Regions from separate parts of the Bacillus sp. N1(2025) genome, predicted to be linked through region 2. Evidence: a T-box and tRNA genes for the amino acid it is inferred to sense, from the RefSeq annotation. Region 2 holds a T-box; the other holds one or more tRNA genes.
What was found. A T-box is a leader RNA that pairs with one kind of tRNA and senses whether it is charged. The one in region 2 lies ahead of tyrS (tyrosine--tRNA ligase), so its partner is inferred to be a tRNA-Tyr.

Region 1 (3,269 bases), on a different contig from region 2:
GGAAATCATGTTCAGAATCATTTTATGTGCCGTCGCCGCTTTCATTCGTGTTGACCCTGTAATCACTTCGGGGCCGACGACGACTTCGATGCTGTGATCGGCATAAGTGCTGATCAATGAGTGTTTATTGCATGTGAGCGCGACAGTTTTGGCGCCGATTGTTTTTGCGTATTTCAGCGCACCGGCCGCATACGGCGTGCGCCCGCTTGCCGCGATGGCGATCACGGTGTCTTCTGAGGTAAGTCCGATCGTTTTGAGATCGAGAGCGCCGGTTTCCTCGCTGTCTTCTATACCTTCAGCCGCTTGCAAAAAGGCGTCTGCCCCTCCGGCCATCAGACCGATGACGGTGTCGGGACTTACGCTGTATGTAGGCGGGCATTCAACCGCATCCAGTACACCGAGCCTGCCGCTTGTGCCCGCTCCCGCATAAATCAGCCTGCCGTTTCGCCGTAAGGACTGATGGGCGAATTGAACGGCAATCTGAATATCGGGCAGCACCTGCTGAACGGCTTCAGCCACTTTGAAATCCTCTTCGTTAATGATGCGGAGAATTTCCATCGTGTCTGCTTGATGGATTGAAGCGGTCTGCGGATTTCTGGTTTCTGTGGTCAATCTGTGAATGTTAAGCCGGTCTGTCATGATTGTACCCTCCCAAGTCGTTAATACTTGAAGTATATGGGCTTCTGAATAGATGTTTCAAGAAAAATCGGCAGGGATGAGATGGATAATCAAGCGCTTTCACAAAAAATGATGCAGAATGTGCTGTTCACCGATCGGGCCGATCCTGCGCCGCCCTTTATCAATAAAACCGGAAGACCGGTACAGGTTCTTTGCACGATGATTGCGATGGTTTACTGCAAGCACGATTTCATCACACCAAGGAAAGTAATTTGCGACAAAAGCGGGGAGCTGCAGCATCGCTTGTTTGGCATAACCTTTTCCCTGATGCGGTGCATGTAAGGACAGCGCACTCAGCAAAATGGCAGACACATTGTTCGAATACGGGGCAATGGTTTCTTTTGAGGTATGTAAAATAAAAAAACCGACGGGGCGGTCTTCTTTTAAAATGACTGTCGGGTAGCGATCCCGGATGACAAGAGCCTGCGGCAGGACATCTATCGGCAGAGCTGTGAACTTTTTATCTTCTTCACTCAGCACAAACCCGTTAAGCCCGTCTGCATGCTCCGGTTTATAAAAGGACAGGGCTACATCCATGATATCTACTCTCCTTTTTTATAATTGATCCAATTCATCTTCTGATAGAACACGGCAGCCTGCCCGTTTTAAAAGAGCGGAAGTGATGCCGTCTCCGAGTATTTTTTTTCCTGAGAAAGTGCCGTCATAGATAAAGCTGCTGCCGCAGGACGGGCTGTTTTCTTTAAGGATGACCGTTGCGGCGCCTATTTCTTTTGCGTATGCTAACGTTTTTTCCGCGCCGTCCATATATAAAGCCGTAACGTCTTCGCCTGATGCCGTTACGATTTTTGCTGTTCCGTTCAGCACGTCTTCGCCCGTGCCGCCGATGATTTCCGCCGGTTCGCGGGGAGTGGTGAAGCCGCCCAAAAGTTCGGGGCAGACCATAACAGCTTTCTTTTCTTCTACGAGTCTGCGGATTTTTTCCGAAGCGGCGTGAGAGCCGTTATACCTGCATTCGATACCGCCGAGACAAGAGCTGACTAAGATCATCTGTGTCCATTCCCTTCAATATTTTGATACTTTCATCATAAATGAAATAAGAGAGGAGGGATGAGTTTTTCAGTTAAAAAACGGGTAAAAAAGTTTGAAAATAAAAAAAATAATTTTTCTCTTTACAAATGGGGTACAACCTGTATATAATAACTTTTGTCAGCTCGACGCGGACATAACGGCCCGTTGGTCAAGCGGTTAAGACACCGCCCTTTCACGGCGGTAACACGGGTTCGAATCCCGTACGGGTCATATGGAGGATTAGCTCAGCTGGGAGAGCATCTGCCTTACAAGCAGAGGGTCGGCGGTTCGAGCCCGTCATCCTCCACCATATTTGCCGGCCTAGCTCAATTGGTAGAGCAACTGACTTGTAATCAGTAGGTTGGGGGTTCAAGTCCTCTGGCCGGCACTGTTTTTCAAAAAAATACGGAGGGGTAGCGAAGTGGCTAAACGCGGCGGACTGTAAATCCGCTCCCTCAGGGTTCGGCAGTTCGAATCTGCCCCCCTCCACCATTTTTGGGCTATAGCCAAGCGGTAAGGCAACGGACTTTGACTCCGTCATGCGTTGGTTCGAATCCAGCTAGCCCAGTATCAGACACCTTTTGCATAAAGGTGTCTTTTTTTATCAGCATTTTGTTTCGATTTCTGATTGTTCATCAGATATACTATTTTTAAGCTGCTGTTAAGGCAGTATATTCTGTATTTTCCATCTACACCCTGCCTGAAATTTGGTAAAATAAATGTAATAAAAAAATGAAACCTTTTAAAACAATCAACGTATAGATACAGACCGGTGAAGGGCAGAGGTAAGATAAAACATGGAAAACCTGATTAAAAAAAGAATCAAGCAAGTCAAAAAAGGCGATCAAAATGCGTTTGCAGAAATCGTTGACCTTTATAAAGATAAGATTTACCAGCTTTGCTACCGCATGCTCGGCAATGTTCACGAAGCGGAAGATATTGCGCAGGAAGCTTTTATCAGAGCGTATGTCAATATCGACAGTTTCGATATCAACAGAAAGTTTTCAACGTGGCTTTACAGAATTGCGACCAACCTGACCATTGACCGCATCCGCAAGAAAAAGCCTGATTACTATCTGGACGCAGAAGTAGCGGGAGCAGAAGGGCTGACGATGTATTCGCAGATCGCCGCGGACGGGGTTCTCCCTGAAGACGCCGTATTGTCATTGGAGCTGTCGGACACAATTCAGAAAAAGATTTTAAAGCTGCCTGACAAGTACAGAACGGTTATTGTATTAAAGTATATTGACGAACTCTCTTTAATTGAAATCGGGGAGATTCTGAATATCCCTGTCGGCACCGTCAAGACAAGGATACACAGAGGCAGAGAGGCTCTTAGAAAACAATTGAGGGATCTTTAAGTGGGGTGATGAAATGAGCTGTCCTGAACAGATCGTGCAGCTTATGCATAAGCATCTTGATGGAGATATCCTTCCTGAAGATGAAAACGTATTAAAACAACATTTGCAGTCATGCGGGAATTGCAAACGGCATTTTCATGAAATGGAGAAATCCGTAGCACTCGTCCGAAGCACATCGCATGTCACGGCCCCTGCTGATTT
Region 2 (3,269 bases):
GAGCATATTCATGATATTGCGGGTGTCAGGATTATCTGTTCCTTTATTTCCGATATTTATAATGTCGCTGAGGTTTTGAAGCAGCATAAGGACCTGAAGATCGTAAAGGTGAAGGATTATATCAAACATCCGAAGCCGAACGGCTACCGCAGCCTGCATTTGATTATTGAAATTCCCGTTTATTTGACGAATCGTGTGGAATATGTGAAGGCGGAAATTCAAATCCGCACCATCGCCATGGATTTTTGGGCGAGTCTTGAACATAAAATTTATTACAAATTAAATAACGAAGTCCCAAAGCATCTGACCGACGAGCTGAAGGAAGCAGCGGACATCGCCCATTATTTAGACGAAAAGATGCTTGGGATTAAGAAAGAAGTCGATTAAACGATTGACGCATCACAAACAGCCGGACCGCTTTTATGTGCAGTCCGGCTGTTTATTTATCCGTTTACGCGCAGCTGTACAAATTTTCGCTTGCCCACCTGAATCGTCATGCCGTCTTCTGCGGTAATGACGGTATGAAGGGCATCCGTTTTCTCCCCGTTCACTTTGACTCCGCCGTTTTGAATCATACGGCGTGCTTCGCTTTTTGAAGAAAAGAGTCCAATCGTGACGAGCAGCTCAATAAGGGGCACGGGCTTTTCTCCGTCCCATATGACGGTTTTCATATCTTCAGGCAGGCTGTTTTGCTGGAAGACACGTTTGAAATGCTGTTCTGCCGCATCCGCCGCTTTCCTGCCGTGGTACATTCTGACGATTGTACCCGCTAAGATCATTTTGGCATCTCTCGGATGAAGCTTTCCTGATTCCAAATCCTTCTCCATCTGTTTTTTCTCCGCAGGCTCTAAGTCTGTCGCTAAATGAATATATGTTTTCATCAGGCTGTCCGGCAATGACATCGTTTTGCCGTACATGTCGTTCGGATGCTCGTCAATACCGATGTAGTTGTTTTTTGATTTAGACATTTTTTCAACGCCATCAAGACCCTCCAAAAGCGGCATGAGGATGACGACCTGCTTTTCTTTTTTGTAGCGTTCTTGGAAATGGCGGCCCATCAGCACGTTAAAATGCTGGTCCGTACCGCCGAGTTCGATATCGCTTTCGAGAACGACAGAATCGTAGCCCTGCATCAGCGGGTAAAAGAATTCGTGAAGTGAGATCGGTTTTTGCATGGCGATGCGCTCCTCAAAGTCGTCGCGCTCCATCAGACGGGCGACAGTAATTTTCCCCGCTAATTCAATCACATCTTCCAGATTCAATGTCTTCAGCCATTTTGAGTTGCAGTGAAGTTCAACTTTGTCTTGATCCAGCACCTTGCCAAACTGTTCAAAGTAGGTTTTGGCATTGTGCTGGACTTCTTCATCAGTCAGCTGTTTTCTGGCTTGCGACTTCCCCGTCGGATCACCGATTTTTCCGGTAAAGTCCCCGATAACAAGCTGTATGATATGGCCGTTTTCTTGAAATTGGCGCAATTTGTTTAACACGACGGTATGGCCCAAGTGGACGTCGGGTGCGGACGGATCAAGGCCGAGTTTAATGTTCAGCGGCTTGCCGGATGTCACTGATTTGGCGATTTTATTTCTCAATTCTTCAGGCGGTATGACGTCCGCGGCGCCGGTCATGTACAAATCCAGCTGCCTTTGCACTTCTTTCTCCTGATCATTCGTTAAAGTGATTGATTCCATCTTTTACATCCTCCTTTTTTTAGCCAAACAAAAAAGCCGCATCCCAAAAGGGACGTGGCTGTATGCACGCGGTACCACCCTGATTGAAGACGACGTCTTCCGCTCATTCGAATAACGGTTTCCCGTTCTTTGCTACTGAAGTTCACAAAGAAAGCTCAGGGAGGTAATTCACGTTTGTCTTTGTGCCGGCTTGCACCATCCGCCGGCTCTCTGAAACAGGGAGACAATCCGTTACTGATTCCCGTCATAGCTGCTATGTTATGAAATTGTCAGCGATTTTTTGCAGCAGGGCGGACAGCGTTTTTTGTTCCTGTTTATCCAGACAGGCCGTCAGTTCAATTTCCCCCTGATGAAAGTCGGGGTAAAGGTCTTCAATAACCTTTCTGCCCTCATCGGTAATACTGACGAATACAAGCCTGCGGTCTCTTTTGTTCGTTTGTCTGCTGCATAAGCCTTTCTTCTCCAAAGTGTTCAGGACATTGCTCGCCGTCGCCGCGGTAATTCCGGATAGAGCGGCTATCCTTCTTGTATCAAGCGTTTCCCATTCACAAAGGTCATACAGGATGGAAAACGCCGTCCATGATAATTTGTGTGCCGACAGCACCTCTTTCTCCATTTTTACACGGAGCTGCTGGGCGGACCGATAGAGTGCAGCGGCAATATAGGCCGCCTCTTTGTTTCGGCCGGATAGATCGGAAAAAGGCCTGTTCGGCTTCTTATTGTCTGATCCGGCATCGTTGCGATTCGTCAATGGCGTCATGCTCCTTATTATTGTCAGAATCATTAGCTATGAAATGAATTTTAACAGAGAATGCAAAAGATATCAAATCGCAAACAGCACATTCCCGCAGAAAAAATGTGTAAGATCGAGGTTTACTTTTTAAAAAAAGGGAAAGACATTTGTACAACAAAAAGGGAGATGAATATCAGTGGGAAAGAATGAAACAATGCATATCGTATCATGTGCCGATGATCATTATGCTCGTCATTTGGGTGGGATGTTCGCTTCTTTATTGATGAATATGGATAAAACAAGGGATGCGAAATTATATGTGATCGACGGCGGAATTACTGCCGAAAACAAGGACAAGCTTGAACAGACCGCGATGTCATTCGGGACGCCGCTTGAATTTTTAGAAGTAGACGCTGATCAATACAAGCATGCAGTCGAAAGCAGCCACATTACAAAAGCGGCTTATTACCGCATTTCCATCCCTGATTTAATTAAGGATGAGTCCGTAAAGCGGATGATTTACATTGATTGCGATGCAATTGTGATGGAAGATATTTCGGTTTTATGGGACTTGGATATTTCCCCGGCAATAGTTGCGGCGGTAGAAGACGCCGGACAGCATGAAAGACTGAAAAAAATGAATATCAGCGACACTGCCAAGTATTTTAATTCCGGCATTATGATTATAGATTTCGAACCTTGGAGAAAACAAAATATTTCCGAAAAGGTGATTGATTTTATCAACGAAAACAGCTCGGAGGATTTTCTCGTGTTTCATGATCAGGACGCGCTTAACGCGATCTTATATGATCAATGGCATGAACTGCATCCGCGCTGGAACGCGCAGA

Region 1: it has a tRNA-Tyr gene. The T-box ahead of tyrS (tyrosine--tRNA ligase) is inferred to sense a tRNA for this amino acid. The anticodon was not compared.

What each region holds. Positions count from the first base shown of each region.
Region 1 is NZ_JBLTJB010000008.1:19,392-22,660, forward strand. It holds gene murQ (N-acetylmuramic acid 6-phosphate etherase) at 1-639, opposite strand, end outside; gene ACNFN4_RS16475 (GNAT family N-acetyltransferase) at 739-1,215, opposite strand; gene ACNFN4_RS16480 (DUF523 domain-containing protein) at 1,234-1,686, opposite strand; tRNA gene ACNFN4_RS16485 (tRNA-Glu) at 1,867-1,938, shown strand; tRNA gene ACNFN4_RS16490 (tRNA-Val) at 1,942-2,017, shown strand; tRNA gene ACNFN4_RS16495 (tRNA-Thr) at 2,023-2,095, shown strand; tRNA gene ACNFN4_RS16500 (tRNA-Tyr) at 2,115-2,199, shown strand; tRNA gene ACNFN4_RS16505 (tRNA-Gln) at 2,204-2,275, shown strand; gene sigW (RNA polymerase sigma factor SigW) at 2,505-3,068, shown strand; gene rsiW (anti-sigma-W factor RsiW) at 3,082-3,269, shown strand, end outside.
Region 2 is NZ_JBLTJB010000002.1:249,697-252,965, forward strand. It holds gene ACNFN4_RS06085 (GTP pyrophosphokinase) at 1-387, shown strand, start outside; gene tyrS (tyrosine--tRNA ligase) at 444-1,688, opposite strand; T-box leader at 1,734-1,945, opposite strand; gene ACNFN4_RS06095 (MarR family winged helix-turn-helix transcriptional regulator) at 1,942-2,439, opposite strand; gene ACNFN4_RS06100 (glycosyltransferase family 8 protein) at 2,618-3,269, shown strand, end outside.